Regions from separate parts of the Halomonas sp. TA22 genome, predicted to be linked through region 2. Evidence: riboswitches for the same ligand, from Rfam matches in the RefSeq annotation. Region 2 holds a riboswitch; the other holds the start of a gene.
The links. A riboswitch is a leader RNA that binds a small molecule or an ion and turns the genes downstream of it on or off. The one in region 2 is predicted to bind thiamine pyrophosphate.
Positions count from the first base shown of each region.

Region 1: another riboswitch for thiamine pyrophosphate. It lies ahead of thiM (hydroxyethylthiazole kinase); the one in region 2 lies ahead of thiC (phosphomethylpyrimidine synthase ThiC).

Region 1 is NZ_CP053108.1:922,844-931,261, reverse strand. It holds gene HJD22_RS04340 (prolyl oligopeptidase family protein) at 1-141, opposite strand, end outside; gene HJD22_RS04335 (DUF3820 family protein) at 268-477, shown strand; gene HJD22_RS04330 (amidase) at 504-1,904, opposite strand; gene HJD22_RS04325 (rhodanese-like domain-containing protein) at 2,130-2,471, shown strand; gene HJD22_RS04320 (metal ABC transporter permease) at 2,437-3,381, opposite strand; gene HJD22_RS04315 (metal ABC transporter permease) at 3,381-4,298, opposite strand; gene HJD22_RS04310 (metal ABC transporter ATP-binding protein) at 4,298-5,101, opposite strand; gene HJD22_RS04305 (metal ABC transporter solute-binding protein, Zn/Mn family) at 5,107-6,093, opposite strand; gene mntR (manganese-binding transcriptional regulator MntR) at 6,210-6,671, opposite strand; TPP riboswitch at 6,793-6,886, shown strand; gene thiM (hydroxyethylthiazole kinase) at 6,911-7,720, shown strand; gene thiE (thiamine phosphate synthase) at 7,710-8,324, shown strand.
Region 2 is NZ_CP053108.1:1,944,755-1,953,172, reverse strand. It holds gene HJD22_RS09110 (acetate/propionate family kinase) at 1-176, opposite strand, end outside; gene HJD22_RS09105 (CsbD family protein) at 413-598, shown strand; gene HJD22_RS09100 (methyl-accepting chemotaxis protein) at 699-2,696, opposite strand; gene HJD22_RS09095 (DMT family transporter) at 2,911-3,843, shown strand; gene HJD22_RS09090 (porin family protein) at 3,959-4,468, shown strand; gene thiC (phosphomethylpyrimidine synthase ThiC) at 4,539-6,428, opposite strand; TPP riboswitch at 6,500-6,624, opposite strand; gene HJD22_RS09080 (lysophospholipid acyltransferase family protein) at 6,886-7,815, opposite strand; gene HJD22_RS09075 (DUF4870 domain-containing protein) at 7,822-8,199, opposite strand; gene HJD22_RS09070 (VOC family protein) at 8,269-8,418, opposite strand, start outside.

The DNA of each region.
Region 1 (8,418 bases), 1.0 Mb from region 2:
CAGCACCTGTTGCGCCTCGCCATTGCGCTCGCGTACCCAGTCGAGTGCCTGCTCGCTCTCGACCTCCTCGAGCCAGAGATAGGGATCCTCGCGATCCGCCTGATCACCTGCCGTCTCTGCGCTGCCAGCTGCCTTGTGCATGCCGCCGCTCCTCTCCATGGCTGATTACCCAACATTAGCAGAGTCGCCATGCTGTCAGTAGCTGGCAAGAGATTCGGCCACACCGTACAGTGGCAAGCCGCGAGCATGACGGCACAGGAGCCACGAGTGAAACCCGAGGACCTGGAAATACTGGTCACCCGCAGAATGCCGTTCGGCAAATACGAAGGCCGGCTGATCGCCGACCTGCCCGGCCCCTACCTCAACTGGTTCGCGCGGAAGGGCTTTCCGCCCGGCGAGATAGGTCAATTGCTGCAGCTGATGCACGAGATCGATCACAACGGCCTGAGCGAGCTGCTCGATCCGCTGCGTCGCTAGTCAGGGATCGATCAGGCGAAGCCAAGCTAGGGCGCAGGCGGCCAACCCAGGATATCGCCTCCCCGCCCCAGCCTCTCCTCGATGGCGCACCCCACCGCCAGCAGGCGCGCCTCCTGCCAGGGAGCCGCCAGCAGCTGCAGGCCAACCGGCATGCCGGCCGCATCCCTGCCAACCGGCAAGGTCAGCCCGCACAGGCCCATGAAATTGCCCATCACCGTATTGCGCAGGGCATGCATGTTCGCCTTGGCATAGGCGCCATCGGGTTCGAGACTCTCGAGCGTGGGCGGCGTGATCGCCACCGTTGGCGTCAGCAGTGCATCGATGCCGGCAAGGCACTGGGCGGCCCGGGCGGAGAGCGCCTCGATGACACCTCTACGACGGACATACTCCGCAGCACTGATCTCATCGGCGGCCTTGACGCGTGCCGCGACATTGGGATCGAGCGTGGCGATCATCTCCGGCAGTTCGCTCTCGAGGAAGGCGGCGAGTTCGGCCGCCGCAAGCCCCCCCGCCTGGAACAACCGAAAGCCTTCATCGACACCGGGCAGCTCCAGCGTCACGATGCGCGCACCCGCCGCCTCGAGCTGGCGGATCGCCTCACGCAGCGTTTCGGCAATGCCGGGGCTGCAATCGTCCCAGAAGTAGCGCTCCGGCACGCCGAACGTCAGCCCGGCGAGCTCCGGCACCGGGAGTGTCGCGTTGCGCTCGCCACTCAATTGCGGATCGAGCGCGGCAAAGGCAAAGGCCAGGTCGTCGACGCTACGCGCCAGCAGTCCTGACGTATCCAAGGTGGTGGAGAGCGGTACGATTCGCTCGATCGGCCAACGTCCGGCGGTGGTCTTGAGCCCCGCCACACCGGTCATCGAGGCGGGAATGCGCACCGAGCCGGCGGTATCGGTACCAAGCGACAGACTGGCGGTGCCGCTGACCAGCGCCACGCCGGCTCCCGAGCTGGAGCCGCCGGGGGTGCGATGAGAAGCCACGTCCCAGGGATTGCGTGGCGTGCCCCAGTGGGCATTGGTTCCCAGGCCACCGAAGGCGAACTCCACGCTATGGGTCTTGCCCATCACGCTGGGCAACTGCCTGAGCAGCGCCTGGATCACCGGCCCAGGCTGTTCCCAGCGATTGGGCAACGGTTTCGCGGAGCCAGCATAGGTCGGCATGCCGGGCACCCCGTAGAGATCCTTGACGGCAACTGGAATGCCCATCAAGGCACCGGCATCTCCTCCGGCGGCCAGCACCTGGTCGATTGCCGCGGCACTGCGGCGTGCGGCCTCGCCGTTCCAGGTGAGGTAGGCGTGATCGTGGGCACCACGAAAAGCAAAGTTGTCCACAGCCGCTTCGGCCAGCTCACTGGCACTCAGGCGGCCGTCGCGCAACCTGGCATGCTGCTCGCGCAGCGGCAGAAAGAGAGGGGAGTCGTGCATGCAAAGCTCCTCATTGGCTCGCGAAGATGGGCTCGAGTTCAGCCATTACCGGTTGATAGACGCCGTGCCCAGCCAAAGGAGGACAGTCCGAGCAGTAGAAATGCCGTGAACACCTCACGAACCCGCCCCCTCGCCCCCGTTGATGACATCGATCCTTTCCCTAGCTTGAAGCCTGAGCGACTGTGATAACGTGCACGTCAGAAAGCTTTAACACAGGAGCACGTCATGGCCAATCATTCCGAAGATTTCCTGCGCCTTGCCGATCAGGCACGCCGTAACATCACGGAGGTCTCTCCCGAGGAGGCGAGAGCGCTGATCGACTCCGGAGCGTTAGTGCTGGACGTTCGCGACCGCGAGGAGTTCGAGCAGGGACATATCGACAATGCCGCCAATATCAGCCGCGGCACGCTTGAGATGCGCATCGGCGAGGTCGCGCCGGACAAGGATGCAGCGATCGTCTGCCACTGCGCCGGGGGCAATCGCGGCGCCCTGGCCACCGATACCCTGCAGCGGATGGGCTACCGCAACGTGGTCAATATCGCCGGGGGGTTGAAGGCCTTCCGCTAGGCGGATGAGTAATGACTGCGCGTCGTTGCCTGCGGCGTCGCACAAGCTGGGCGAACAGCCCGTAGCGTGGCCCGGCGACAAACGCCAGCGCCAGAAACACGCCGGTCATCACCGCCATCATGCCGCCGATGGAGACGTTCCAGGCCACCGCCAGGTAGTAGCCAGTGACGCTCGAGGCAATCGAGATCAGTGTGCCGTAGACGAACATCAGCCATAGTCGGTCGGTGAGCAGATAGGCCGCCGAGGCGGGCACGATGACGAAGGCGACGAACAGCACCGCACCGACGGCATCGAACGCTGCCACCGCCGTACCGCTGGTGAGCAGCAGCAGCGCATAGAACAGCACGCCAGGAGCAAAACCGAGCGCCTTGGCCAGCGCGGCGTCGAAAGTGGCGAGCTTGAGCTCCTTGTAGAAGAGGATGACGAAGAGGGCGTTGAGCAGAGTCATGACACCCATCGACACCAGCGAACGCGGCACGCGGTAATCGCCAAGGGTGAGCGTATCGAGCCATACGAAGCCGATCTCGCCAAGCAGCACCGTGTGAGCATCGATATGCACGTCGCGGGCGTAGAGATTGATCAGCAGCACCCCGGCCGAGAACAGCGCCGGAAAGACCAGGCCGATGGCGGCATCCTTCTTGACCCGCTGCGAGTTGATCAGCACTTCGGTGAGAAACACCGTCAGGATCCCGGCCAGCGCCGCGCCAACGATCTGAACCGGCCCGCTCTGCTGATGCGTCAGCAGCCAGACGATGACGATGCCGAACACGATCGAATGGCTGATGGCATCCGAAAGCATGCTGCTGCCACGCAGCACAAGGAAGGTGCCGACCAGCGTCGAGGCCGTTCCCACCAGGGCGCCGACCAGCATGATCATCAACGGCACGTTATCGAACAAGGCGGCCAGCATCACTTCTCCCTGCGCATGTCGAGCAGACGCCGCTGCAGCTGGCGCCGGTTGCGCCAGCGCTGCAACATTTCCCACAACAGGCCACGTCCCGGTGCCAGCAGCAGCGACACGAGGGCGATGGCCGAGACGCTCAGCACGATCAGCGGCCCCGTGGCCAGGCCCCGGGCCAGGGCGCTCAGCAGCGCTCCGCTTATGCCAGCTACGATGCCGATCAGCGCCGCGATCGTCACCATCCCCTCCAGGCGACGACTCCACTGCCGGGCGGCGACCGCAGGCGCAATGATCATCGAGGCCATCAATACAACGCCGACCATCTGCAGCCCCACCACCACGGCGAGTGCGATCATCACCGTCAGGCCGATCTCCAGCCACACCACCGGCAACCCCAGCGAGCCGGCGAATTGCGGATCGAAGGAGACCAGCTTGAACTCCTTCCACAGCAGCGCCACCAAGCTCAGCGCCGCCAGGGTGATCGCGCCCATCATCCACAGGTCGCTGCGCAATGTCGCCGCCGCCTGACCGAACAGGAACGATTCGAGCCCCCCCTGGGAGGCGTTCTGCATGCCCTGGAGGTGAGTCAGCAGCACCACGCCCACGGCGAAGAACACACTCAGCGTGATGCCGAGGCCGGCATCGGTCTTGAGTCGGCTGAATCGCGTCAACAACAGCATGGTCAAGGCCGCCAGGGCACCGGTCAGCAGCGCACCGAGCAGCAGGCTGCCCATCTGTCGACCGCCGGACACGATGAAACCCAGGCACACGCCCGGAAGCGCTGCGTGTGAGAGCGTCTCGCCGAGCAGGCTCTGCTTGCGCAGTACCGCGAAGCTACCCAACACGCCACTGATCAGGCCCAGCAGTCCCGCCCCGATCACCACGTTCTGCAGGGTGTAGTCGCGCAACAGCTCCATGAGCGCCATCACATCCCCCCCTCGCCGTGGGGGAAGGCGGTACTCGACTGGGAGAGAAAGGCTGCGCCTTCGAGCAGCGCAATCTGCCCGCCATAGGTCTTGCGCAGGTTATCGGCGGTGTACACCGTCTCCACCCGACCCTGGGCGATCACACTCACGTTGAGCAGCAGCAGCCAGTCGAAGTAGCTGCGCACCGTATGCAGGTCATGGTGGACCACGATCACCGTCTTGCCGGCATCGCGCAGGCGGCGCAGTATCTCGACGATCGCACGTTCGGTGGTGGCATCGACGCCGGCCATCGGTTCGTCGAGGAAGTAGATGTCGGCCTGCTGTACCAAGGCCCGAGCCAGGAACACCCGCTGCTGCTGACCGCCGGAGAGCTGGCTTATCTGCCGCTGGGCGAAGTCCTGCATGCCCACAAGCTCGAGTGCCTGCATCGCCTCGCGACGCTCGCGCCTGCCGGGGCGCCTAAACCAGCCCAGGCGGCCATAAAGCCCCATGGTCACCACATCCAGTGCGGTGGTGGGGAAGTCCCAGTCGACGCTTGAGCGTTGCGGGACATACCCCACCCGACGGCGCTGGGCCCGATAGGGGCGGCCGAACAGCGTGACACGTCCCGCCACGCTGGGCACCAGCCCCAGCACGCTCTTGATCAATGTGCTCTTGCCCGCACCATTGGGACCGACGATGCCGGCCATCACCCCAGGCGGGACATCGAAGTCGATATCCCACAACACCGGCTTGCTGTGGTAGCTGACGGTCAGGTCCTCGACATGCAGGGCCAGATCCCGCTCGTGCAAGGGTTGAGTCATTGTGCTCAACCGTCCGAACCGGTATCGAGATCCCACTGCTCGGCCCAGCTCCCAATAACCTCGGGCAGGGTCGGAAGTTCGCCACCCAAGGCCTCGACGATATGCCGGGTATTGGCATGGATCATGCCGATATAGGTTCCCTCGGCAGTGCCCGCTTCGCCCATCGCATCGGAAAAGAGTTCGCCGCCGATCTCGGTCTGCTGGCCACGCTCGGCGGCTGCATCGATCACTGCCTGCACGGTGCGCGGATTGATGGTGCTCTCGACGAACACAGCGGGCACCTCGCGCTCGGCGACGATCGCCGCCATCTCGCGGATATCGGCGATGCCGGTCTCGGTTTCGGTACTAATGCCCTGGATTCCGGCGACCTCAATGTCGTAGGCGCGGCCGTAGTAGCCGAAGGCGTCGTGGGCGGTGACCAGAATGCGCTGCGCGTCGGGAATCGTCGCGATGGACTCGCCGACCCACTCGTGCAGCGCCTGCAGCTGCACCGCGTAATGCTCGGCGTTCTCGACCATCCGTTCGGCACACTCTGGACGCTGCTCGCCAAGCGTCTCGGCGATCACCGGGACGATCTGCGCCCACAGGCTCACATCCATCCATACATGGGGATCGATGCCGTACAGGTCCTGCACCGTGATCAGGTCCGCCGTGGCGATCGCGGCGGGCGATACGGCCAGAGTCGGCTTGGTCTCGCCGAAGCGCTCCAGCACGTCGCCCAGCTGGCCCTCCAGGGCGTATCCGGAATAGAAGATGACATCGGCGCGTTGGAAGGTGTTCACATCGCCGGCACTGGCCTGATAGAGATGCGGGTCGACGCCCGGCCCCATGATCGCCTCCACTGCCACGCACTCGCCGCCCACCTTTTCGATCACATCGCCGATCATGCCGATCGTCGTCACGGCGTTGAGCGGGGGTTGGGCTGCAGTGGCGGTGCCTACTGTGAGCGCCAGGGGCGCCAGCGCACCCAGTGTCAATGTCCAGGACCTCATTAGCTGGCCTCTCCTATAAAAAGTGCAATACACTATGATTTATAGCATAAGCTATAAAATAGCACGCAAGACCGAAGAAACAAGAAGGGAGAATCTATCGTGTGGCAAGAAATTTTCTATTGGCGATCAGACGTGTTGAGATAACGCTCGAAGGCCTCGAGCGTCTCGGCACTGACATGGTGCTCGATTCCCTCTGCATCGAGCCGGGCCGTGTCGGGATGAACACCCAGCCTGCACAGGAACTCCTCGACGATCTGGTGGCGTCGCCGGCTCATCGCGGCAAGCCGCTCCCCCGCATCGGTCAGGAAGACGCCACGGTAGGGACGCTTGATGATGTATCCCCCCTCGGCCAGGCGTGTGAGCATCTTGGCCACGGTGGGCTGCGCCACTCCCAGCCGGCGGGCGATATCGGTCTGCCGCGCCTCGCCGGTATCGCCGATCAGGTCGGCGATCAGCTCCACATAATCCTCGACGAGCTCGGTACGGCGTGCGTCGCGGGCCTTGCGAAACCCCTGCACATGGCTTTCCGCTTCGATCAACGGCTCTTGGCCCGGGGGGCTGGAAGGTGTCTCACTCATTGTTCGGCGCTATCTACAGGCTATGTAGGTGTCATCATCATGCCTATCGCCTAGGCCAATGCAACCTTATCGACGGGCCGTGGTGCCTTTCGTCATGGCCATCGGCTGGGTATGATCGACGCTCTTGCGACAGGGGCGCCGACGAAAGCGGCTGAGAAGCACCCTTCGAACCTGACCCGGATAATGCCGGCGTAGGGAGTCGCACGGGCCTCCCGTGCGACTCACGCCGGGGAGGCTCCATGACCGCCACGCTCGATGCCGGCGCGCACCTTGCTCGCCTGCGCGCCACCGCTCCGCTAATCCACAACATTACCAACCTGGTGGCCATGAACAGCATGGCCAATGTGCTGCTGGCCATCGGCGCCTCGCCGGCGATGATGCACGCCCGCGAGGAGGCTGCCGAGTTCGCCGCCCGGGCCGATGCGTTGACGATCAACATCGGCACCCCTTCGCCGCCGTGGGTCGCGGCCATGGCGGAGGCCGCCGAGGCGGCGCGGGCTGCCGGCAAGCCCTGGGTATTCGACCCGGTGGCGGTGGGCGCCACCGGTTACCGCCGCGACATTGCCGCTCGCCTGCTCGCGTTGAAACCCAGCGTGGTACGCGGTAACGCATCGGAGATCCTGGCCCTGGAAGCCCACACCACGGCGGGTCGCGGCGTCGACAGCAGCGACCCGGCCGACGCCGCGAAGCAGGCCGCCCACCGGCTCGCCCGGCGCATCGGCGGTGTGGTGGCGGTGACCGGCGAGACCGACCTGATCAGCGACGGCCGACGCCTGGCGCGCATCCGCGGCGGTCATGCACTGATGCCGCGCGTCACCACGCTGGGCTGCGCTTTGACCGGCGTGGTGGCGGCCTTCCTGGCAAATGCCGAGGAACCCTTCGAGGCCTGCGTGGCAGCGCTGGCAAGCTACGCCATTGCCGGCGAGTCGGCCGGCCGCCACGCTCGCGGGCCGGGCAGCTTCATGCCCCTGTTCCTCGATACGCTTTACGAGCTCGACCCCGCCACCCTGAACGATCGCCTGCAGCTGGAGTTCGACGATGCGACCTGACCTGACCCTTTACCTCGTCACCGACCCCCAGCTGTGCGCCCAACGCGGCCTGGAGGAGACGGTACTCGCTGCCGTACGCGGTGGCGTGACGCTGGTACAGCTGCGCGACAAGCAGGCCAGCGACGCCGAGCTGACCGACCAGGCCCGCCGGCTCAAGGCAGTATTGGCGGGAAGCGGCGTACCGCTGATCATCAACGATCGTCTCGCGGTGGCGCTGGCCAGCGGCGCCGATGGCCTGCATATCGGCCAAGGTGACGGTGACGTGGCGGCCGCGCGCGATGCCCTCGGCCCCCAGGCGATACTCGGCCTCTCGGCACAGACACTCGCCCAAATGGCACGCCTCGACTCCGCTGCCCTCGACTACCTCGGGCTGGGCCCGGTCTTCGCCACACGCACCAAGCGCGATCATGCCGAGCCCCTGGGCTTCGATGGCCTCGCCACGCTGGCCGCCGCCAGCCCACTGCCGGCGGTAGCCATCGGTGGCCTTCAGGCCAACCATATGGCTCAGCTACGCGATGCCGGGGTACAGGGTGCCGCTGTGGTCTCGGCGATCTGTGGACAGGACGATCCCGAGGCGGCGGCGCGCGCCTTCCTGTCGCGCTAGGCTTCTAGCAGCGCTCGCTCCCGCACCTCATGGCCAGACAGGAAAGGAATCGGGCAGCTCAGCCCACGTGCCCCTGTCTGGCGACATGGCCTAC
Region 2 (8,418 bases):
GCACCCAGACTGTCGGTGTATTTCAACTGCGCCTCCTCGCTGCCGAGCTGCTCCGCTATACCCTCCAGGCGAGCCTCGCCAGCATCTTGCTTGTCCCCTTGCCCGTCTTCTCGAGATATCAGCGCATACTTGATCGAGGAGGAACCGCAGTTGATGACCAGTATGGGTTCTTTCATGGGCGAAACACCTGTGATGACTGGATGGACGATGGCCTGACAGAGACCGGCGGTGGTCATGGCAGGCCAATATCGCATAAGGGATTGACTTTAGTAGAAAACGCTCTGGCTGACATCGATTGATCGATGAATGCGGCATTAACGTGATAATTCACTATGCTAGTAGAGGCACTATGGATTGTTTAGTGCTGCCTGAGATTCCTCGGGCCTTAACTCACGGACTGGAGATATCGATTATGACTAGCTCGGCCAGCGACAAAGCGAAAGGTGCCGGCAACAAGGCAATGGGCAAGGCCAAGGACGCGGTAGGCAAGGCCACCGACGATCCTGAGACGCGCGCCAAGGGCAAGGTCCAGCAGGGCAAGGGCGAAGCTCAGCAGACCAAGGGCGACGCCAAGGAAGCCCTGAACAAGAAGAAGTGAGCCCCACTGCCAGCAGAACAGGGGCGCCAGACCCCTGTCTCCTACATGCTTTTCCCTCAATTCCTTCCCTTGCATGCCGTGGCGTTTCGATTCTCTGACATTACCAGCTGCCAAGCGCGTGTGGTTGCGGCATTGAGGCGATCCTGGCCGGTGTTTCCGAGTTTTTTTGCCGCGTTAACTCCTGCAACTCGCTGACCTTGAACTGGCCGACGATGCCGGTCATCTCCACGGCCTGCTCATCCAGGGATTTGCTGGCAGCGGCGACCTGCTCGACCAGCGCGGCATTCTGCTGCGTGACTTCCTCCAGCTGCACCATGGCCTGATTGATCTGCTCAATGCCCGCTGACTGCTCGATGGTGGCCTCCGAAATATTGGAGACCAGCCTTGCCATCGCATCGACGCGTTCGGTGATCGAGCTCAGGGTATCGTTGGTGGTGGCTACCAGCTTGCCACCCTCCTCGATGGTGGAGACGTTGTGGGAGATCAACTCGCGGATCCGCTCGGCCTCACTGGCGCTGCGACTGGCAAGGCCACGCACCTCCGAGGCGACCACAGCAAAACCCCGGCCATGCTCGCCAGCCCGTGCCGCTTCCACCGAGGCGTTGAGGGCCAGCAGATTGGTCTGGAAGGCGATGGCATCGATGGCGCTGACGATCGCGCTCACTTGTCGATTGGCTTCATGGATCACGCTCATCGCCTGACGTGCCTGATCGGCGATCTCGCTTGCCTGGCGCGCCTCGCCGACCACCTGTTCCGACATACTGTGGGCCTGGCGGGCATTGTCGGCGTTCTGGCGAACTGTGGCGGTGATCTGCTCCATGCTCGAGGCGGTCTCGACCAGCGATGCCGACTGCTCCTCGGTGCGCTGCGCCAGGTCCTGATTGCCCAGGGCAATCTCGCCGCTGGCGACCTCGATCGATAGGGCACTCTGCTTGATACTGGTGACCAGGCGCTCGGTATCGGTGGTGGAGCCGTTGAAGGCGAGATAGAGCTTCGACAGCTCATCCGAGCCCGGCACCGCCAGGCGCTGGGTCAGGTCGCCGCCACGCTGGGAGATCTCCTCGAGGCTGCGCTTGAGCGGCAGCACGATGCTGCGGACGGTGAGTGCTGCCAGCAGTGACGCCAATCCCATGGCCACCAGCGCAATCGCCAGATACTGCATCAGGTCTTGCTGGGCGCTCTGGCGTAACGCGCTGGCCGTGGACAGGACCTCTGCGGTCACCTCATCCTCGAGCGTCTTGAGGCGCCCGATCTTGACCGTCTGCTGATCGAACCACTGCTGCGGATCGATGCCGAAGTCCCCCTGATCGGCGCGCTGTATGACCAGTTCGCGCAACGCCGCCAGGCGCTTCATTTCTTGGCCTGCCAGGGCGGCAGACAGACGCTCGCGCATGGTGTCGGTGGTCAGGGTGGCGAAGCTCTCCAGAAACGCCGCCTCTTCGCCGATCATGACCATCAACCGCTGCAGTATCGCCGGCTCGATACGGTCGGCCCCAAAGACATTGGAGAGCAAGGCACGTTCGATGCCGGCAAGGTCCTTGGCCTCGAGCAGGGTATAGTACGCCGCCAGTGGCTGCGAGACGCTGGCCTGGCGGGTGGTATGCCCAAGCCGCCCCACCAGATCCATCAGCTCGCTGTTGATGCGCGTGTAGTGCGCGATGGCCTGGGCAGTGGGCACCGCCAGGCCATCGACTTGGCGGCGCATGGATGGGGTCTCGTCGAGATGGCGATTCGCCGTCTCGATGCGTGTCACGAGTTCGGCATCCAACTCGGCAAGCTCCAGCCCCTCGAGGTGGGTGCGAAATGACGCCATCTGGCGTTCGGTGGCGGGGCGCTGCTGGTTCAGCTCATCGCGAAAGTTCCTGCCATCGCTGCCCAGAAATCCTGAGGTCATGCCGCGTTCGCGCTGCACTTCATGCACTAACGCGCCGGCTTGTTGGGCCAGCGTAGTGAGCGTCTGGAGCTGGGTCATCTCATTGACAACCTGCTGCCGCTCGAGGATGCCATTCAGGGCAAAATAGAGCATGGCCAGCATCGGCAGCGCCAGGGCGAGCATGAATTTGCGACCGATGGAAATGCGATGAAATAGATGCGTCATGAGCGCTCTCAATCAAATGAATCGTAGGGGTGTTTCCTTCACATATCGGCGACGGGGCCCGCCGCTAAAGGTGCGAATGCAGCCGTTGCGCGTTTCAATGACCTGGATCAGAGGAGCTGCGTCTTATCCTTTCGCCTAGCAAGGATGGATTCGCGGCAACTTATATAGTTGGATAGCAGCACTGTGTTAGCATGCTACTCATTTAGAGCGACCTATGAAGACTCCCCACGGCCTAGCCGTAAGCGCCACTCCCTTTCCTCGTCATCTCGCCATCGCTCTGCTGATGGGAGTAGCCTGCATGTTTGCCGCCAACCACGTTGCCGCGCGGCTTGCCTTCGATGACGGCACCGGTCTGCTGCTGGCGATCATGTCGCGTTCGGCACTGGCCATGGGAGTGCTGGCACTACTGCTCATCGCCCAGCGCCAGCCGTTGCGCCTGCCTGCCGGAAGCTGGCCATGGCAGCTCGGCGTGGGACTGCTGATCACCCTGCAGAGCGTATTTCTCTACTCGGCGGTGGCGCGCATACCGGTGGCAGTGGCGCTGCTGTTGATGAACACCTTTCCGATCATGCTAGCGCTGTTGATCTGGGCGCTGGGCGGGCCGCGGCCGACGCTGCGCGCCACCTTGATCATGGCGATCATCTTGGTCGGCCTGGTGGTGGTGCTCGACGTGCCGGCCTGGCTGGACTCGCCTGAAGCAATGGGAGATCAGTGGCTGACGGGTGTTGCCTTCGGCCTTGGCGCGGCCACGGTCTTCTCCTGCGCGCTGTGGATCACCGACCACCGCTTGACCGGCGTGAGCAATTCACTGCGTACCTTTCTCACCATGGGCATGGTATTCATCTGCATGGTGATTGCGGGGTTGACTGACATGTTGCCCGGGGGCCTTGCGCTGCCGTCGAGTGCCAGTGGTTGGAGCGGCCTCGTTGCGTTGGCACTGCTCTACGGGATAGGCTTCTCGGTTCTGTTCATATCATTGCCGCGGCTCAACATGGCGCGCAACGCGCCGGTGATGAATATCGAGCCGGTCGCCTCGCTGATGCTGGGCTATGTCGTGTTGGGGCAGATGCTCGGGCCGATGCAGCTTATGGGTGGGGCAATCGTGCTTGGTGGCATCATTCTACTTAGCCTGTCACGTCGCGCCTGAGCGACATGGTCAGCAAAGAGTGTGCAAATGCATCACCCACATTTGCCTTTAGAAGAGAAGTGAATCACACTGCCCCCAGGTTAAGAAACACCGTTTTTAAACCAGGGTGACGAACATGAAAAAGCTTGCGATCTCTTCCGTTTCTGTTGCGGCAGCTTCTGCTCTACTCTTCGCCGGTAGTGCTCACGCCCAGCAGGCGCAGACGTTCTATCCCCAAGGCTATATCGGTGGCGACGCCATGTTCTGGGATCTCAATCCCGACCGCGGCCCGAGCCGTGACGATGTCGGCCTGCGCCTGCGCGGTGGTGCCCAGTTCAACGATTACTTTGCCCTCGAAGGTCATGTGGGCGGCGGCGGCTCCGATGGCCCGGCCGAACTCGAATATCTGGTCGGCGCCTATGCCAAGGGCATCCTGCCCATCGCAGACGAGGTTCGCCTTTACGGCCTTGCCGGTCTGACCGAGGTGGATTTCGACATCGACCGCACCAGTGGACTCTCCTATGGGGCGGGTGCTGAATTTGACCTGACGCCCAACCTGGCGCTGGGTGCCGATTACATGCGCTATCTCGACAAGTCCGATTACACCTTCGATGCGGCCAGTGTCGGCCTGCGCTACCGCTTCTAGTCGTTACGTTGTATTTGAATGACATCGCCCCCGCCACGTCAGTGGCGGGGGCGATGTCGTAGGGCGCGGTTTAAACTTCCTTGTAGAGTTCCGCTCCCGCCTGCCTGAACTTCTCCGCCTGCGCCTCCATCCCGCGCATTACCGCTTCCTGGTCGCCATCGAGGCCGTTGTCCCGAGCGTAATCGCGTACTTCCTGGCTGATCTTCATCGAGCAGAACTTGGGTCCGCACATGGAGCAAAAATGGGCCACCTTGGCCGAGTCCTTGGGCAGCGTCTCGTCGTGGTATTCCCGGGCCGTGTCCGGATCCAGGCCGAGATTGAACTGATCCTCCCAGCGGAACTCGAAGCGTGCCTTGGACAGCGCGTTGTCACGCCTTTGTGCAGCAGGATGCCCCTTGGCCAGGTCGGCAGCATGCGCGGCGATCTTGTAGGTGATGATGCCGGTCTTCACGTCGTCCTTGTTGGGCAGGCCGAGGTGCTCCTTGGGCGTCACGTAGCAGAGCATGGCACAGCCGTACCAGCCGATCATGGCCGCACCAATGCCGGAGGTGATGTGGTCGTAGCCCGGTGCGATGTCGGTGACCAACGGGCCCAGGGTGTAGAAGGGCGCCTCGTCACAGTACTCGAGCTGCTTGTCCATGTTCTCCTTGACCAGGTGCATGGGAACATGGCCGGGGCCCTCGATCATCACCTGAACGTCGTGCTTCCAGGCGATATGGGTCAGCTCCCCCAGGGTCTTGAGCTCGGCCATCTGCGCCTCGTCGTTGGCGTCGGCCACCGAGCCGGGGCGCAGGCCGTCACCCAGCGAGAAGGCGACATCGTAGCGCTTGCAGATCTCGCAGATCTCCTCGAAGTGGGTATAGAGAAAGCTCTCCTGGTGGTGGAAGAGACACCACTTGGCCATGATCGAACCGCCGCGGGAGACGATGCCGGTGACGCGCTTGGCGGTGAGCGGCACGTAGCGCAGCAGCACCCCGGCGTGGATGGTGAAGTAGTCCACGCCCTGTTCGGCCTGCTCGATCAGGGTATCGCGAAATACCTCCCAGGTGAGGTCCTCGGCCACGCCATTGACTTTCTCCAGCGCCTGGTAGATCGGCACCGTACCGATGGGTACCGGGGCGTTGCGGATGATCCACTCGCGAGTCTCGTGGATGTTCTGGCCGGTGGAGAGGTCCATGATGGTGTCCGCGCCCCAGCGGATGCCCCAGGTCATCTTGTCTACCTCCTCCTCGATGGACGAGGTCACCGCCGAGTTGCCCAGGTTGCCGTTGATCTTCACCAGGAAGTTGCGACCGATGATCATCGGCTCCGATTCCGGGTGGTTGATGTTGCAGGGAATGATGGCGCGACCGGCGGCCACCTCGGCACGCACGAATTCGGGTGTGATCTCCTCGGGCAGGCGGGCGCCGAAGCCCTGGCCCGGATGCTGGTGGCCGAGAATGCGCTCCACCTCTTCGGTGCCCAGTGCTTGCCGGCGCTGGTTTTCTCGGATGGCGATAAATTCCATCTCCGGGGTGATGATTCCCTGGCGGGCGTAGTGCAACTGGGTGACGTTCTTTCCCTCCTTGGCACGGCGGGGCGTGCGGGTCAGGTCGAAGCGCAGCTGTGCGAGGGTGGGATCATTGGCGCGACGTCGGCCGTACTCGCTGGTAGGACCATCAAGGAATTCGATATCGCCGCGCGCCTCGATCCAGGTGCGGCGCAGCTCGGGCAGGCCGCGACGCAGGTCGATGGCGGTGTCCGGGTCGGAGTAGGGGCCGGAGGTGTCGTAGACCAGTAGCGGCGGGTTCTCCTCATCGGCGCCGGAAGTGCGCGTCGGCGAAAGCGAGATCTCGCGGAACGGCACGCGGATGTCGGGGCGCGAGCCCTCGATGTAGATCTTGCGCGAGCCTGGCAGTGGTTTGATCGCGGCCTCATCGACCTGTGCGGTCTCGGCGAGGAAGTGGGCGGTCTTACTCATGGGTGTTCTCCCTTGGGTTATGCGTTTTTCAGGGAGGACAGCTGGGGGGACAGGGGTAGGCCGCATGGCCTGATTGCCTGTCGCTTGATCCCTACGCTGGTCCTAGCCAGATCAGGTTCAACGGGCCCCGCCGTGACGACAGCATTGTGTCGTATGGCGATCTCAGCCGGTTCCACCGGCACCCCGTCAAGCGAATTGCGTCAAGCTTAGGGGAAGGGGGGAGGGGTCGCAAGGCGTGGTGGAGTGAAACGGAAGTGTTAAGTCTCGTTCATTGGTCTATTATCAGTGGTATATAAGATTTTGCTTTTTTAAGGTTTTGACACAGGGAGGGCGCGTGGACTCGATGATGACCCACGAAGCAAGATTGCCTCACTCACGCTGATCGAGCCCGGCGTGGCGCCCGCGCCATGGGCCAGGAACGCCCAGGTATCGCATACTCTGCCGCAGGCGGCACCGCTCAGTAGAGGCGGAAGGAGGCGTGGTCGGGGTGGCCCTCCTGCTCTTGAATCACCTTGCGGTAGCGCTTGTACTCCCACTGGTACTGGGCCGGGTCGAGGGCGATGGCACTCTCCACGCAGGCATTCACACCGGTGGCCGAAAGCATGTCGTCCTGCTCGTAGACGCGCGCATCGGCTGCCAAGAAGTGAATGGCGAAGCCGCGCCCTGGCAGGCGCCTGGCCACGCCGGTAACGACCCGCGCCTGGGTACGCGCCACCAGCTTGGGCAACAGGGTAGCGGTATAGGCCTGACGTTCATAGAAGGGGGCGAAGACACCACTGCCCCAGTCGGGCTCCTGATCGGGCAGGATGCCCACCGCCTCGCAGCGCTTTAGTGCCTTGAGCAAAGCGGCCACACCACGTGGGTTGGTGGGTACCAGACTTGCGCCCATGCGCTCGCGACCGTGACGAATCACCGGGTCGAGTTCGGCGATCTTGGGCGGCTCGTACATGGCGGTGAAGGGGAAGTGGCTCGACAGCCAGAAGTTGAGCACTTCCCAGTTGCCGAAATGGGGGGCCAGCACGATCACGCCGCGCTCCTCGGCGCGGGCCTCGTCGAGCAATTCCCGACCGTGCACCTCGACGATCGCGGCCTCGACCCGCTCGGGCATGGCCATCCACGCAAAGCCCAGCTCGAACATGGTGGCGGTGGAGTGGGTCAGGCTATCGCGGGCCAGGCGCTGACGCGCCTGCTTTTCCTGGTTCGGATACACCTCGGCGAGGTTGATCTCGGTCACCTCGCGCTCGCGACGGCTGAAGCGGTGCACCAGCGGGCCGCCATAGCGGGCCAGGCGCCACAGCGTCGTCAGGCGCCGGCCAGCCAGGCGGCGCCATAGCCCGACGATGGCGCGCGCCTGGAGAGTGGAGAGTGCAGTATCGTGTCGGCTCATGGAGGATCAGATCAGCCAAGTATCCACGTTGCTGGGCGCTCGCTTCTCCTGGAGTCCCTTGAAGCCCTTGACGCAGCGCACGACCAGCCATACTGCAAGGGCAACCATCAATAGTAGCCCTATGCCGAACAGACTCAAGACGAGCGAAATGAACCCGTAGAGCAGGCCGATCCAGAACGTGCGGATCTGATAACGGTAGTGTTCATCGAGCCACTCAGGCCCCTTGCCTCTGTAGAGGTAGGCGATCACCACGCCGATCAGCGAGGTGAAGCCGACCAGGAAGCTCGCCAGGTAGAGGCCATAGACCACCATCGCCATGGTGGTATCGGGGCCCTTGGCCTGGGTGGCGACTGCCGCGTCGCTGGGTGTCGAGGGTTCGTTCATGGCGCGTCCTTTTCGATGATCAGCGAAGACGTATTGGCACAATGATACCCGGCTGGTCGCCCAATGCCATCACCGCACGGCGCGACAGATCTCCAGTAGGTTGCCGTCGGGGTCGCGAAGATAGAGTGAGTCGATGAGTCCGCTGGCGCCCTCGCGCCTGACCGGGCCGAGCTCGATGGCGATCTCAAGGGCATCTAGGTGCTGGCTCACCTCCTCCAG